DNA from 2 places in the Spirillospora sp. NPDC047418 genome. Region 2 is predicted to be linked to the other one. Evidence: riboswitches for the same ligand, from Rfam matches in the RefSeq annotation. Region 2 holds a riboswitch; the other holds the start of a gene.
What was found. A riboswitch is a leader RNA that binds a small molecule or an ion and turns the genes downstream of it on or off. The one in region 2 is predicted to bind S-adenosylmethionine.
Positions count from the first base shown of each region.

Region 1 (8,199 bases), on a different contig from region 2:
ACGTGAACACCCGCACGGCGGACTCGCCCCGCAGTGCCGCGTCCCAGCGGAACTCCCGCTGCATGGGCGTCACCTCGAGCGGCGCCTCGGCCGGAATCGGGACGAGCACGTTCGCGTTGAGCAGCACTCGCAGGAACGCGTCCGAGTCGCCGTCCGATGCGGCCTCGTGCAGCTCCTGGTCGATCCGGTTGCCGGGCTCGAACGCCGGTTCCGGCTCGTCGGCGGCCCGCAACCCGGGCGCCGTGTCACCCGCAGGCCGCCCACCGGACATGTCGGACGCAGGAGGCTCGGCATGCGCCCCCCCGCCGGGACGCGCCGCGAACTCGCCCGCCGCCTCACCAACGATGCCGGGCACCTCGGACGCACCCGCGCCACCCGCCCCGACATCACGTCCGCCGGCGAAGCCCTCCTGCGGACCGGCCCAATCGGCGTCGCCGCCCGGACCCGGGATGCTCGGTACACCTTCGCCCGGCACGCCGGACACGCCAGCCCGGTCGGCGTTACCACCGTCCACCGGGCCGACTGCGCCACCGCCCAGTCCCGGAAGGTCGGATACATCTGCCAGTGGCCCGTCGGGTGCACCGGCCAGATCGGACGTGCCGGGCAGGCCGGAGTAGCCGCCCTCCGCAGGACCAGTCGTGCCGGTGCCCTGGCCTGGGATAGCGGGTGCGCCTTCGCGCGGCCCGCCGGGTGCGCTGGCCGGGTCGGACGTGCCGGGCAGGCCGGTGTACCCGCTCTCCGCAGGACCGGTCGCGCCGGTGCCCTGGCCTGGGATAGCGGGTGCGTCTTCGCGCGGCCCGCCGGGTGCGCTGGTTGGATCGAATACTCCGGGCCGGCCGGTGTAGTCGTTCTCCGCCGGACCGGTCGTGGCGTGGCCCTGGCCTGGGATGTCAGATGTGCCCTCGCTTGGCCCGCCGGGGACGCTGGTCGGGTCGGACATTCCGGGTGGGCCGGTGTAGCCGCTCTCCGCAGGACCGGTCGCGCTGGTGCCCTGGCTTGGGATGTTGGGTGTGGCTTCGCTTGGTCCGCCGGGGACGTTCGTGGGGTCCGACGTGCCGGGCCGGCCGATGTCGCCGACCCCCGCTGATGTGGTGCCGCTGATCGGGCCCGGGAGGTTCGGTGCGGTGCTGGGTGTGCCGGGTCCTTCGGCGATGTGTCCGCCGGACGGGCCGGCAGCGTCGCCTGCGAAGCCCTGCCGCGGAAGCTCGCCATGCCGTCCGGCCGGATCAGTGCTGCTGGGCGCGCCACCGGTCGGGGCATTCGGTGCGCCTTCGGGTGGGACGCCGGGTGCGTTGGTCGTGCCGGGTAGGGCGCTCTCCACCGGAGCGGCCGGGCCCGGGAAGCTCGGAGGGCCGTGCTCGCTGTGCGGTCCCTCGGCGATGTGGCCCGGCGTGCTGGACGCGCCCGGGTCACCCGAGAGGCGCTCGTGTGGCGTGCCCGCGTGATGGCCGGAGCCGTCCAAGGGACCGGTGCCGAGTCCACCGGCCAGGCCGGGAACGTTGTGCGGTGTTTCGCCGGGACGCGGCAACTCGGGCGCGCCTGTGCCGCCGGCCTCGGAACCCGGGGCCGTGCTAGCCGTGCCGGTTCCCTCAAGGCCGCGTCCGCCGCCCACGCCTTCGTGTGGGGCGGCGGCCCGCTCGGGGCCCGTGACGTCCTGCGTGCCCTCTTGCGGAATGCGGGACGCGTAGGGGCTGTGGTGCGGCGTCTCGCCGGTGCGGCTGGGCAGTTCGTGACCGCCGCTGTCCGGGCTTGTGGTGTCGGGCGGTGTGGCGGTGCCGCCCGGGACGTGGCCGGATGGTGGGGCCGCGTGTCGGCGGGGCAGGCCGCTCGGGGCGGCGGGCGACGGGGCGGCGCCGCGCGGGCCTTCGGCGGGAGCCGCCGACTCCTGGCCTTCGCCGCGCGGAGCTTCGCTCGCGGGCGTGGACGGCGGGCCCGTGGCGCCCAGGGGCGGCGGTGCGGTGTGATGGCCGGTCTCCGGGCCCAGCGGCGCGCCGGGTCCCTCGGCGGCGGCCAAGTGCGGCGCCTCGCCGGGGATGCCGGAATGTCGGGCCGGGTCTTCGGCGGTGGGGGCCGCGTACTCGTGCTCGGTGGCCGGCGCCGAGTGGCGGCCGGGCGTCACCGGCTTGTCGGACGTCGCCTCCGGTGGGACGGCCGGCGCCACCGGCACCGCCGGGGTCTCCGGAGGCGGGGGCGTGGACGCCGACGGCGGGGTCGCCGGGCCGCGGAGGGTGCGGAGCTGGTCCGCCGTCATCGAGGCGTCGATGGGGGTGCCCGGGTTGAGGACGAGCGTCCAGTCGGCGTCGGGCCAGGCGGCGGCCATCTCGTGCAGGCTCGGCATGATGAAGCGGGACGAGCCGATGGCCTCGTTCATCCACTTCAGGGACGTGAACACCTGGATCGACGTCCGCCCGTGGATGGGGACGGGCCGCCACGGGAAGTCGGCGTCGCCGGGGACGATGCCCCACGGCGTGTCCGTGTCGGCGGACACCAGGACCTGGGCGCCGAGCAGGGTCTGGTAGAAGGCGTCGGTGTCGCGGCGCCGGGCCACGTCGAAGAGGCGCTGCTCGACGTCGTTCTGCGGTTCGAAGTGGTCCGTCATGCGCTGGGCGGCGCGCTGGTCGGCCCAGGTGGCGAGGCCGGGGAGCTGCTGCGCGAGGACGGTGCCGCCGGCCGGGGACCCGGAGTTGATGGCGAGCAGCCAGTCGTGGTTCGGCCAGTAGCGCAGCGCGACCGTGAACGGCAGCTTGATGTACTCGGTGCCGGCGCCGGAGGCTTCGAGCAGGCGTTCGGAGGAGGTGAACACCGGCACGACCGTGGAGCCGTCGACCTCGCGGGTCTGCCAGGGGAATCCGGGCCGGCCGGGACGCAGCGCGAAGTCCATGTCGTCCGGGACGGGCAGCAGGACGTCGGTGTCCGCGAGCGTCTGCAGGAACAGGTCGTGGTCGTTGCCGGCGGCGGCGCGCAGCAGTTCGCGCTCGACGTCGTTCGCGGGCTGGAACTCGGGGCGGGGCGACTGCCGGGGCAGGTCGCGGTGCTGGTCGCGGAGCTCCTCCCAGGCGGCGGGCGCGCGGCCGACCTGCGGCGGGCGGCCGTCGCCCTCGGCGACCTGGCGGACGAACCAGGCCGGCATCCGCGCCTCGATGGGCAGCACCGCGCCGACGCCGTGGGCGGGCGCGTCGATGGCGAGCCACCAGCGGGCGTCCGGCCAGGTCTCCGCGATGTCCCCGAACCGGACGGTCATGAAGTGCTGGTAGGACGGCCCGAGGCACGCCCGCATCGCCGACGCGGACGTGTAGGCCAGGACGTGGACGCGGCCGTCCTCCTCCTGGGTCGGCCAGGACGGCTGCGTCTCGTTCGCGAGCACGCCGTCCACCAGTTCGGGCGGGACGGGGACGACGAGTTCGCTGTCCGCGAGGAGGCGGAAGTAGCTCTCCTGGTCTCCGGCCCGTACGGTCTCCTGCAGTCGGTGTTCCAGCTCCGACGTGGGTCGCCACGCGTCGGCCACGGTCGCCACCCCCTGTTTCCTCCGTGCTCGTCCCCGCGCGACTGCCTACGCTACATGGGCGAACAGGACCAAAGAGCATATTCGCCTGCCCGCGGGCGGGTGTCCGCAGGTCAGCGTGCCGCCAGCCCGGCGAGGGCGGTGAGCAGCCGGTCGATGTGCTCCTCGCTCGTCCCGATGCCGAGACTGGCGCGGACGGCGGTGTCCCCGCCCGCCAGGTGCCGGACGAAGGGGTGCGCGCAGAACCGCCCGTCCCGGACGCCGATGCCGTGCTCCTCCGACAGGGTAAGCGCCACGTCGCGCGCGTTCCAGCCGTCCACGGTGAACGACACGATCCCGACGCGCGGCGCCCGGTCGCCCCACAACGACAGGTCCCGCACGTGCGGGAGTGCGGAGAGCCCGGTTCGGAGGCGTTCGACCAGAACGTCCTCGCGGGCGGCGAGCTCCGCCCAGGAGGCGGAGAGGGCGTCGCAGGCGGCGGCCAGCGCGACGGCGCCGAGGACGTTCGGCGAGCCCGCCTCGTGCCGCTGCTCCGCGGCCGCCGCCCACCGGGTCGTCGCGCCGACCGACGCGCTGGCCCCGCCGCCCTTCAGGTAGGGCTCGGCGGCGCGCAGCCAGTCGGCGCGCCCGGCGAGCACGCCGGCGCCGAACGGCGCGTACAGCTTGTGGCCGGAGAACGCGGCGTAGTCCAGGCCGAGCGCGGTCATGTCGAACGGGCGGTGCGGGACGAGTTGCGCCGCGTCCACCGCGATGCGGGCGCCGTTGCGGTGCGCGACCCGCGCGAGTTCCTCGATCGGCCACAGCTCGCCGGTGACGTTGGACGCGGCGGTGACGACGAGCAGCCGCGACCCGATCGGGCACGACGCCAGCGCGCGGTCGGCGGCGGAGACCGCCTCGGCCGGGGTGGCGGGCGCCGGGAGCCGGACGGCGCGCCTCCACGGCAGCAGGGACGCGTGGTGCTCGGTCTCGAACACGACGACGCTCGTCCCGGCGGGCACGGCGCGGGCCAGCAGGTTCATGGAGTCGGTCGTGTTGCGCGTGAACACGACCGCCGACCGCCGCCACGCGCCGACGAACGAGCGGACGGTCTCCCGGGCCTCCTCGTACGCGCCGGTCGTCACCTGGGACGCGTACCCCGCACCCCGGTGGACGCTGCTGTAGTACGGCAGCGCGCGGGTGACGGCCTCCTGCACCGCCTCCAGGCAGGGCGCGCTCGCGGCGTAGTCGAAGTTGGCGTACGGGACGTGGCCGCCGTCGCGCAGCGGAACCGGGACGTCCGCCCCGACAATGCGCGGGATCCGGCGAACCCGGACCCCCTCGGGGCGCGTCACAGCAGGCGTGCGGGGGGAGCGGGCGAGCAGCGTGGGCATACCGGGACCTTCCGGGCCAGGGACCCCGGAGGACAGATCGGGATCCGCGCTTGCCGGAACGCGGTGCCGCGTCCGGCCAGGTCCTCACCCGGGGCACCCCATCGCGGACGAAGGGTTGCCGGCCAGCAAGCCGGGGCTTGACGCTGGCGCTCATGACCTTGTGCGGAATTATATGCGGGTCCGATCGGGGATCAAGCGGGAGGGTGCGATGCGGTACAGGGCGGTTCTGGCGCTGGCCGGGGGTGCGATGGTGCTCGGCACCCTGAGCGGGTGCGGGGCCCTGAGCGGCAATTCGGACCAGGTGTGCACCGACACCAAGAAGGCGTTCCAGCAGTACATCACGCAGGTCAGGAGTATCCCGGCGGCCGAGCCCGCGCAGTGGCGGCAGGCCACCGAGCAGCTCGCGGGACGCATGGACGGGCTGGCGAAGAAGGCCGACGACGACGCCCTGGCCAAGGCGCTGAAGGGAGAGGCGGACAAGCTGCGCGCCGCCGCCGCCCCCGCCGGCACCGGCGACGTCTCCCAGCTCAACACCGTGATGAAGGAGACACCGGCCACGATCGGCAAAGCCTGCGACTGAAGGCCCGCCGCCCGCGCGGCCCCGGAACACGGGGCCGCGCGGGGGGTCAGCCGTTCGGGCCGGAGCGGGCGCCTCCGCCGCCACCGGTGCCGCCCCCGCCGTCGTCACCGCCTCCGCCGCCTCCGCCGTCGCCCCCGCCGTCGCCGGGATCGTCACCGCCTCCGCCGCCGCCCCCGCCGTCGGGCGGCTGGATGATGGTCGGCAGATCGGTCGGCGGGGTCGGGAGGTCCGGTTCTTCGGTGTCCGGTGGCGGCCCGGACGGGCCCTCCGTGCGCGGCGGCTCCGTCCGGCCCGGCGTGCTCGGCCCCGTCGGCCGCCCGTAGCCGCCGCCCGGCCGCTCCGACGGCGACCCGAACGACTCGGGCTCGTAGTCCTTGATGCCGACGGCGTCCGTCATGTACGTGCGCCAGATCTGCGCGGGCAGTTGCCCGCCGTAGGCGCCGTAGCCGGGGATGTCCAGCGGCTTGCCGTCGCTGCGGAACATCGCGACCGACGTCGCCATCTGCGGGATGAACCCGTTGAACCAGATCGCCTTGCCCTTGTCGGTCGTGCCGGTCTTGCCCGCGACGTCGCGGCCGTCCGGGAGCTGCGCGTTGGTCCCGGTACCGCCCTGCACGACCTTCTGCATCGCGTAGGTCGCGTCCCGCGCGTTCTGCGCGCTCAGCGCCCGGTTCCCCTTCTCGGTGAACGTGCGCTTGTGGTTCTCGTTGTCGGTGACGGACTTCACCACGAACGGCGTCCGGTGTACGCCCTCGGACGCGAACGTCGCGTACACGCCCGCCTGCTGGACGGGGTGCAGCGACACGATCCCCAGCGGGAACGTGGCGGCGTTGCGCTGGTCCTTGGTCATCTGCGACGCGGAGACGCCCATCTTCTCGGCCATCTCGGCGATCTTGTCGTTGCCGATGTCCCGGCCGAGGTTGACGTAGGCGGTGTTGATCGAGTGCTCGGTGGCGGTGACGAGGTTCACCATGCCGAAGCTCTCGTTGCTGTCGTTGTGGATGGACGACCCGGCGAACGTCTGCGGCGAGCTGCCGTCGTAGGTGCTGCTGAGCGACCGGCCGTCCTTCAGCGCCGCGGCGAGCGCGATCGGCTTGAACCCCGACCCGGCCTGCGCGTGGTCGCCGAACGCGCTGCTCAGCGCCTCCTCCAGGTAGCCGCGGCCGCCGTAGAAGGCGAGCACCTGCCCGGTCTCGGGGTCGACCGACACGGCCCCGGTGCGGATCTTCTTGCTCATCCCGTCCGGGGCGTTCTGCGTCACGGCCCGCTTCATCGCGTCCATCAGCCGCTTGTCGAACGTCGTGGTGATCTTCAGCCCGCTGCGGTTGATCTCGTCCTCGCTGTAGCCGCGGCGCTCGGTGAGCTCCTTCTTGGCCACGTTGACCATGTAGCCCTTCTGGCCCTTGAGGACGTCGGTGATCTTCTGCTTGTCCGGGACCGGGAAGGTCATCGCCGCCGCGTCGGCGGACGTCAGGTACTTGTCCCGCACCATGTTCCCGAGGACCGAGCGCCAGCGCTGCTCGGCGGGGGCGCGCTGCGCGCCGGTCGGGTCGGAGAAGTTGCTCGGCTGCTGGATCGCCGCCGCGAGGTAGGCGCCCTCGGCGGGTGTCAGCTGCGAGATGTCCTTGTCGTAGTAGGCGTGCGCGGCGGCCTGCACCCCGTAGGCGTTGCGCCCGAAGTAGATCGTGTTGAGGTACTGCTCCAGGATCCAGTCCTTGGGCTTCTCCCGGTCGACCTTCAGCGCGACCATGATCTCTTTGAGCTTGCGGGTGACCGAGCGCTCCTTGCCGATGCCGCCGTAGTAGTTGCGGACCATCTGCTGCGTGATCGTCGACCCGCCCTGCAGCTGCTGCCCGGTCACGGTCGACCAGAACGCCCGCGTCGTGCCCTGCACCGAGACGCCCGGGTCGTCGTAGAAGCTGCCGTTCTCCGCGGCGATGACCGCGTTGCGGGTGCTCTCCGGGACGCGGTCGAGGTCCACGGCGTCCCGGTTGATGCCGGTCTTCGCGATCTGCGTCTTGCCGTCGGAGTAGTAGAACGTCGGCCCCTGCGCGATCGCCTTCTCCTGTGGCGACGGGACCGGGGTGAAGAGGTAGGCGACACCGAACGCGGCGATGACGAAGGCGACGAACCCGAGCAGCAGGAAGAGCGTCCGGCGCAGCAACCGGGACCGGCGGCTCCGCGGCTTCTTCCCGGGCCCCTCGCCGCCGCGCCCCCCGCCGCTGCCTCCGCTGCCTCCGCCGCCGTCGTTTCCGGACGGCGGCGATCCAGCGTGCTTGGACGAGGCGGCGGGCATGGTCTTGGTATCTCCGGTGCCCGGCGCTTCGACACCATCGGACCCCGGTTCATCTGCGACGTCGCCCGGCCCGCCCGTCTCGCGGGGCTCGTCCGGCTCATCCGCCGTGCTGGATTCACCGGCGGAGTCCGGCGCTTCGCGGCCCTTGCCGCCGTTCTGTGATTTGTCGTCCCCGTCCGGGAATTCGGCGTCCTGGACGGATTCTTCGGTCTCCGCGGCCAGCGTGCCGGTCGCCGGGCGGTCCGTGCCGGCCGGTTCCCCGGCCTCGGTGTCCTGGCGGTCCACCTCGGCGGACCCGGTGGACGCGTCGTCCTCCGGGCCCTTTTCGCTGTCGCTCACAAGCCCCCCGTGAATAATGCGTTACCGACGATACCCGAGGGGATACGTGCGCCGGCCGCCCAATGCGCAACCCCGGGGCTTCTCAATAGAGGACGGGCAATGCGTCCCGCCG
Region 1 is NZ_JBEYTW010000001.1:209,685-217,883, reverse strand. Features, by position in the region: gene ABZ806_RS00830 (SseB family protein) at 1-3,514, opposite strand, end outside; gene ABZ806_RS00825 (aminotransferase class V-fold PLP-dependent enzyme) at 3,616-4,872, opposite strand; SAM riboswitch class IV at 4,914-5,030, opposite strand; gene ABZ806_RS00820 (DUF8711 family protein) at 5,081-5,452, shown strand; gene ABZ806_RS00815 (transglycosylase domain-containing protein) at 5,499-8,087, opposite strand.
Region 1: linked by a shared signal. The riboswitch ahead of ABZ806_RS00825 (aminotransferase class V-fold PLP-dependent enzyme) and the one ahead of thrC (threonine synthase) in region 2 are both predicted to bind S-adenosylmethionine.

Region 2 (8,199 bases):
ACGCGTCCTCGAGCTCGATCTCCTTGGCGATCGACACACCGTCGTTGGTGATCGTGGGGGCGCCCCACTTCTTCTCCAGCACGACGTTGCGACCCTTGGGACCAAGGGTCACCTTTACTGCATCGGCCAGCTGGTTCATGCCGCGCTCGAGACCGCGACGGGCCTCCTCGTCGAACGCGATCATCTTTGCAGCCATAGGCTCCAGTCCTCCCGGAACAAGGTGGCTTAAAGGATCGAGCCGACGCCCGCGACGGACGGCCCCCGCCGACGACTGCCATTCCGCCGCCGGACTGAGGCCTCATCGCCCCGACCCAGACTGTGAAGCTGTCACTCTCCACAGCAGAGTGCCAACCGTTTGTTTAGCACTCTACCCTGCCGAGTGCAAGCGCCACACATCCTGGGCGGGGGAAGGTTCATCTACCCGTCCGGACCCGTTCCCACCTGCGTCGGAGCCTCGTTCGGAAGCCTCACGGGTGTGTCGCCGTGATCCACGGTGCGTGATCGTCCGCCGGTAGTCGCGGAACGATCGCGGAACGCGCGCACCGGGATGGGACAAGTGAGCATATGTGCTCTGCAGCATGGCCACCGAGTGCCCGGCACGAGCCGCCACGTTGGCCCCCGGCACCCCACTGTTGAGCCAGAGCGACAGGCTCGCATGCCGCAGGTCGTACGGCGGTTGAGCGAGCGGCGTGGCGAGCTGGGCAGCGGTCAGGACGTGTTCACGGGCGCGCCACCAAACCGACTCATAACTGACCAACGCGAGACGGTGGCCGCGCTGATTGCCGAACAGCCGACCACCCTCGGCCGCGCCGAACTCGTCCACGTGGGCACGCAAGATAACGACCACTTCGGGGCAGGCCGGCACCGGACGCTTCACCTCGTCGGCGCGCGCCTTGAGACTGCGCACCTGGTGATACTGGCCGTCATCGGTCCTTTGTTTCCCCGATGCTTGGACATCGCGAGACCTCCGCCCGCCCGTCGGCGGACGGCTGTCAGGGGGGCGCGCCACCGCCCGCCTCGAAGGTCTTTGCGACAGTCTCCCGGACTTGGCGCCACAACTCGCCATAGGGCGATGCGTCCAGACCCGGCCGAGGCCCGTTCGTAGGCTCTTTGGTGCGGTCGAGCGGCTGTCTGGGTTGGCGATGGAGGGGCGTGTGGCGAAGAGGCGCTACGTAGCCCGCGGGGTTCCCGGCGGCTACCGCATCTGGGACGCAAAGGCGCGCAAGTGGTGGGGAGACCACTACGAATTGTGCCCCGACGACCTCTTGGCCGAGCTGAACGGAGACCGGGACTCCGCGAAGATCACGGAACAGCTCAGGCACTATCGGACTCGGAAGCGGTAGATCACGCAACCCGCTGAAGCCTAGTTCTGGGCGCGCGGAACAATCACGGAACGGACGGCCCCGTTCTTGCTCGGTGGGGCTGCCGGTTGTTCTCACCTGCGCGGGTGGGGTGTGGAACCGGCCCCGGGTTGCTCTTTTGGTTCTTGTTGACCGGTACGGGTCAGTGGGCCGGTCGGTGCGGGCGGGGTTGGGCTTCGGCGTCGGTGGTGGTGGCTACCTGGGTCCTTTGCGCCCTTGGCGTTCAGTACGGCGAGTGACAGGTGGGCTTGCCGGGTGGTTGCTCCGGAGCGTGGAGGATGAGGCGGGGTGGGTGGCGGGTAGCCTCGTTCGGGAGGTTCTGGGGGGTGTGGGGATGAGTGTGGCCGAGGCTACTGGTGGTTTCGCGCGGGACTTTGAGGTGCGTCCTGGGACTCGGGGGGACGTTCCGCGTGCCGTCCGTACGCTGGGGCGTGCGTTCGCCGACTATGCCTATACGCGGCACGTCATCGCGGCGGACGACCATTTGCGGCGCGTCGAGCGGTTCCAAGAGTTGTTCATCGACCGGATCGGACTCGACCACGGCAGCGTCTGGGTCGCGGGCGGTGGTGACGCGGTCGCCGTGTGGACGACGCCGCGTACCGCCGACGCCGGGAACGTGTTCGCCGAGCTCGGGCCGCGCTTCGCGGAACTGGCCGGCGACCGCTTCACCGCCTACGAGGAGGCCGAGGCCGCCATGGCCCGGCACCGGCCGGAGGAGCCCGTATGGTTCCTCGGCGCCGTCGGCGTCGACCCCGGCCGGCAGGGGCGCGGTCTCGGCGGCGCCGTCATCCGTCCGGGGCTGGACGCCGCCGACCGCGAAGGCGTCCCCGCTTTTCTGGAGACCTCCGAGGCCCGCAACGTCGCCTTCTACGAGAAGCTCGGATTCGAGGTCACCGCCGAATACGTCCTGCCGGGCGGTGGTCCTCGCACCTGGTCGATGACTCGGCGGACGGGCGCCTAGAGCAGACCAGTGTGGGCTGTGCGGGTGGCGGCCAGGTGGGACTGGTGGGTTTCGATCCAGTCCTTGGCCACCTCGATGGTGAGTTCGACGGTGACCAGGTAGGAGTGGGCGTCGGCCACGGTGACGGTTACCTGGTTGCCGTCGGTTTCCAGGTGGATTTCGGGGGCGCGTTGCCCTTCTCGCCATGATGCGGCGTCGGCGCCTTCGGCCAGCGAGTCGAGGACGTTCTCCCATTCGGCGAGGTCCGCGGACGTCAGGCGGGTCTTGATGCTGCCGTTGACGAGATAGCTGCCGACCTCGATGACGCCGTTCAGGCCGCGGGCGTCCTGGCCTGTTATGCGGAGGACGACGCTGTTTCCGAGGTCGTCGGCGAGATGGATGAGTTCGACCGTGTCATGCTCTGCCACCGCGCCATCCTAGGGTCAGCCGACACCGCAGGGGGCGGCGCTGACGGTGGAGACGTCGGCGCCCGGGAAGACGAAATAGGCTTCGGCGGCCAGGCCGGCGGGGACCAGGGCGCAGAGGGCGATCAGGAGGATCGGGGCACAGAGGACGCGGGCCCACTGAGGCGAGCGCGCGCCGGCCGCGAGGACGGCCACGGCGAGGACCGCGGCCAGCGCGGTGGAGGCGAAGACGCCGACGGGCAGCCAGGCGCCGTAGCCGTGGCTCCAGTGGGCGGCGGCGCGGTGGTGGAGGCAGTCCAGTTCGCGGGCGCGGTCGGCGCGGGCCTGGAGGGCGGACATGGCCCAGAAGCCGAGGATGGCCAGGCCGGTCAGGGCGGGGGCCAGCGCGCCCGGCCAGCGCCAGAACGTGGCTTGGGTCATCCGGGGATGATAGGGGCGGGCCCGGCCGGAGCCGGGCCCGCGGGTGATGTCAGCCGCCGGCGACGGCGGGGATGATGGAGATCTGGGCGCCGTCGGGGGTCGGGGTGTCCAGGCCGTCGGCGAAGCGGACGTCCTCGTCGCCGACGTAGACGTTCACGAAGCGGCGGATCTTGCCGGCGTCGTCCAGGATGCGGGCGGAGATGCCGGAGTAGTTCGTCTCCAGGTCGGCGACGACGGCGCGCAGCGTGGTGCCGTCGGCCTTCACCTCGGACTCGCCGCCGGTGTAGGTCCGCAGGATCGTCGGGATGCGCACGGAAACGCTCATGGTGCTCCTCTTCTCAGGCGAGGTCGGCGGCGCGGAACGCGTCGAGGGACGGGGCGATGTTCGCGGACGGCGCGACGACCGGGGCCACGGCGTCCAGGGTCTTCAGGCCGTCCCCGGAGTTGATGATCACGGTCTCGGCGGACGGGTCGAGGGTGCCCGCGCCGATCAGCTTGCGGAGGGTCGCGACGGTGACGCCGCCGGCGGTCTCGCCGAAGATGCCCTCGGTGCGGGCGAGGAGGCGGATCCCCTCGACGACCTCGGCGTCGGTGACGTCCTCGACGGCGCCGTTGGTGCGGCGGGCGACGTCCAGGACGTAGGGGCCGTCGGCGGGGTTGCCGATCGCGAGGGACTTGGCGATCGTGTCGGGCTTCACCGGGCGGACCACGTCGTGCCCGGCCTTGAACGCGGCGGCGACCGGGTCGCAGCCGGCGGCCTGGGCGCCGAACACGCGGTACGGCCTGTCCTCGACGAGGCCGAGCTTGATCAGCTCCTGGAACGCCTTGTCGATCTTGGTGAGCTGGGAGCCGGACGCGACCGGGACGACGATCTGGTCGGGCAGCCGCCAGCCGAGCTGCTCGGCGATCTCGTAGCCGAGCGTCTTGGAGCCCTCGGCGTAGTAGGGCCGGACGTTGACGTTGACGAACGCCCAGTCCTCCTGCTCACCGGCGATCTCCGAGGCGAGCCGGTTGACGTCGTCGTAGTTGCCGTCGACCGTCACGAACGTCCCGCCGTACACGGCCGTCGTGATGATCTTCTGGGCTTCGAGGTCGGACGGGACGAACACCGCGCTGCGGATCCCGGCGCGGGCCGCGGCGGCGGCGACCGCGTTGGCGAGGTTGCCGGTGGACGGGCAGGCCAGCACCTTGAAGCCGAGTTCGCGGGCGGCGGCGAGCGCGACGGCGACGACGCGGTCCTTGAACGAGTGGGTCGGGTTGCCGCTGTCGTCCTTCACCCACAGGCTCTGCAGGCCGAGGCTCTCGGCGAGGTTGTCGGCGCGGACGAGGCGGGTCAGGCCGGGCTCGGTGTTGGGCGTGTCCGCGACGTTGGACGGGACGGGCAGCAGCCCTCGGTAGCGCCAGATGTTGCGCGGCCCGGACTCGATGGAGTCGCGGGTGACGCCCTGGAAGTCGTAGGCGATCTCCAGGGGGCCGAAACACTCTTCACAGGCGTAGAAGGGGCCGAGATCGCGCGTGGAGCCGCATTCGCGGCAGACGAGCGCGGTAGCGGGTCCGAGGTCTGTGGCAGGCGTGAGTGCCATGAGGGCGAGGCCTTTCTCCCCATCTTCCCTGCGCCACCTTGGTCGCAGGCCGGAGTTGGCACCATCTCCCGGCCGGCCTCGCAGGATCGCGAGTGCGCCATAGCCGGGTGGTTGCCGGGGCTTCGCAGGGCCGGTCCCTCCACCCCTCTGGATGAGCGGTATTCAGTTGTCGATCCACGAGTGGTTTGAACTCGTATGGGTGACTTTACATGAGCTGATCGGATGCCAGACAGCGCGGTCCACCGATTGAGACGTTACCCGGACGAGGTCTTGATCACGCCGGCGACTCCCGGCGGACGGTCCGCTGGGTCGGGTCGAGGAACACGTGCCGGACGATCGGGAGCCGCTCCCGGAGCCGCCGGTCGATCTCCCCGGCGACGTCCTCGGCCTGGTCGGCGCTGATGTGGTCGGAGAAGTTGACCTTGGCGGCGACGAGCAGCTGCTCGGGGCCGAAGTGCATGGTGAGCAGCTCGTCCACGCCGGTCACGCCGGGCGCGTCGAGGATCTCCGCGCGGATCTCGTGCTGCGCGTCCGGGTCGGCGGCGCGTCCGATGAGCAGGCCGGTGCTCTCCTTGCCGATCAGCAGCGCGAGCGCGACGAGCAGCAGCCCGATGAGGACGGACGCGAGCCCGTCCCAGAAGTCCGACCCGGTGATCTGCCGCAGCACCAGCCCGCCCGCGGCGAGCGCGAGGCCGACCATCGCGGCGCTGTCCTCGAACAGCGCGGTCTTGAACGTCAGGTCGGGCGACTTGCGGACGTGCTCGACGAGGTCGCGGTCGGTCGCGCGGGTCTCCTTGCGCGCCTGGTAGAGGGCGCGGATCCAGGACGTCCCCTCCAGTACGGCGGCGAGGGCGAGGACGGCGTAGGCGAGCCAGACGGCCGTGCCGGCGGCGCCGTGGCCGGTCATGGTCAGGATGCCCTCGAAGATCGAGAACCCGGCTCCGGCGACGAAGATCCCGAACGCGGCGAGCAGCGACCAGACGTAGCGCTCGTTGCCGTAGCCGAAGGGATGGCGCCGGTCGGGGGGACGTTCGCTGCGCCGCAGCGAGGCGAGCAGGAAGCTCTGGTTGAGGGTGTCGGCGATCGAGTGGGCGCTTTCGGCGAGCATCGCGCTCGACCCGGCGAACAGGCCGGCGACCAGCTTGGTGATCGCGAGGATGGCGTTGGCCGTACCGGCGACGAGCACGGTCTTCGTCGTGTCGGACCTGCTCATCCCGCTCCGTTACCCCTTACAAAACAGGCTAATCCGGCCGATGTCCGGCCGATGTCCGGCCGTGGCGGAAACCACGCGGGTCACTGTGGAGCACCCCGGTCACAACTGAGACCCTGCCGGTATGAGCCAAGTGCTGGTGGCATCCAACCGGGGCCCGGTGTCGTTCTCGCTGTCCGAGGACGGTGGGCTCGCCATGCGGCGCGGTGGCGGCGGGCTGGTGTCCGGCCTGGCCGCCGTCACGGGCGCCCCGCGCGACCCCGGGCCGCCCCGCCCGGCGGAGCCCGCCCAGGCGCCGTCAGAGCCCGCCCCGACATCGTCGCCGTCCGCCCGGACGCCGTCGCCGTCCGCTCCAGGCCCGGCTGTGCTCTGGGTGTGCGCGAGCCTCAGCGAGGCCGATCGGACGGCCGCCCGCCGTTCACCGGACGGCCGCATAGACGAGGCGGGATACGACACCGGTGGCGCGGCGGTACGGATGCTCGACATCCCCGCGGACACGTTTCACCGTGCGTACAACGCGGTGGCCAACTCGACGCTGTGGTTCGTCCACCACCTTCTGTACGACACACCGCGCAGCCCGCATTTCGATGCCCGCGCCCGCCGCGACTGGCAGTCCTACGAGGCGTACAACGCGGCCTTCGCGGACGCCCTGGCACGGGACGCCGCCCATGGCGCGAAGACGGCGATCCAGGACTACCACCTGTCGCTGGCCCCGCGGATGCTCCGCGAACGTCGTCCCGACCTGAGGATCGTCCACTTCTCCCACACGCCCTGGGCGCCGCCCGAGTACTACAAACTCCTCCCGGACGACATCGGTACGCAGATCCTCCTCGGCATACTCGGCGCCGACCATGCGGGGTTCCTCACCGAGCGGTGGGCTTCGGCGTTCCTCGACTGCTGCGAACTCGTCCCGGGGGCACGGGTCGACCGTGCCGCCCGCACGGTCACCTGTTCAGGGCACACCACGCACGTGGGCGTCCACGGTCTCGGCGTGGACGAGGAGGCATTGCGGCAGCGCGCGGACCAGCAGGACGTCGTCGAGCGAGCGCGCGCGCTGAGGGAGCAGGTGGGCGACCGCCAGCTCATCGTGCGCATCGACCGGACGGAACTGTCGAAGAACATCGTGCGCGGTCTCGCCGCCTACCGGGAGTTGCTCGTCAACCATCCCGAATGGCGCGGACGCGTCGTGCACCTGGCGTTCGCGTACCCGTCCCGCTACGACCTGCCCGAGTACCGCGAGTACACGGCGGCCGTCCAGCAGATGGCCGCGCAGATCACCGAGGAGTTCGGCACCGCCGACTGGGACCCGCTGATCCTGCAGGTGAACGACGACTACCCGCGGTCCCTCGCCGCCTACGGCCTGGCGGACGTCCTGCTGGTCAACCCCATCCGCGACGGGATGAACCTCGTCGCGAAGGAGGGGCCCGTCCTGTCGCGGCAGGGCTGCGCGCTGGTGCTGTCGCGGGAGGCGGGCGCGGCGTCCGAACTGTCGGAGGACGCGCTGATGGTCAACCCCTTCGACGTCTCGCAGACGGCGGAGACCCTGCACCAGGCGCTGCTGATGCCGCGCGCCGAGCGGGCCGAGCGCTGCGCCCGCCTCACCGCCGCCGCGACGGCGCTCCCCCCGCAGCGCTGGTTCGCCGACCAGCTCGCCGCCCTGGACTAGTGGACGGATCGCGGTGCGCCGCCCGCTCCGGGCGGGTGGACGGGCGGCACACCGCAGGCTTCAGGAGGTGCTGGCGGAGGTCTCGGTGACCAGCCGGCAGTCGACCGGGTTCGGTTCGTGGTGCTGCTTCCAGCGTTCGCGCAGCGCGTCCTTGCGCTGCGCCATGCGGCGGTGGGCACTGACCCGGGTGAAGTGGGCGAGCTGGGACGTGGACGGCTTCGGCAGCCCGCTCGGCTCGTAGCCGTACTCGGCGAGCCGCTCGCCGAAGGCGGCCTCGGCCAGGCTGATCTCCCACGGGTCGAGGCGCTCCGCCCACGACCCGATGCGGCCCGTGTTGACCTCGTCGCGCGTCCGGCCGTGCCACCTCTTGCGGGACGGGACGATCTGCCGCGCGAGGCCCTCCGGGTGCGTCATCGCCGGGTCGAACTCCTCACCGAGAAAGCCGCAGAGCCGCGTCAGCTCGTCGGCCGGGTCGGCGACGAGCCGCTCGTACTGGAGTTCGTAGTAGGTGTCGGGGCCGAGGCGCGCGGCGAGCCGGCGGCCCTGGTCGACGGTCTCCCGCCAGAGCGACACGGCGTGGTGGACGTCGCCGTC
Region 2 is NZ_JBEYTW010000025.1:3,967-12,165, forward strand. Features, by position in the region: gene groL (chaperonin GroEL) at 1-196, opposite strand, end outside; gene ABZ806_RS17805 (hypothetical protein) at 368-907, opposite strand; gene ABZ806_RS17810 (GNAT family N-acetyltransferase) at 1,741-2,322, shown strand; gene ABZ806_RS17815 (DUF5959 family protein) at 2,319-2,729, opposite strand; gene ABZ806_RS17820 (hypothetical protein) at 2,745-3,146, opposite strand; gene ABZ806_RS17825 (MoaD/ThiS family protein) at 3,196-3,471, opposite strand; gene thrC (threonine synthase) at 3,485-4,729, opposite strand; SAM riboswitch class I at 4,746-4,887, opposite strand; gene ABZ806_RS17835 (cation diffusion facilitator family transporter) at 5,004-5,942, opposite strand; gene ABZ806_RS17840 (alpha,alpha-trehalose-phosphate synthase (UDP-forming)) at 6,064-7,605, shown strand; gene ABZ806_RS17845 (sulfotransferase family protein) at 7,666-8,199, opposite strand, start outside.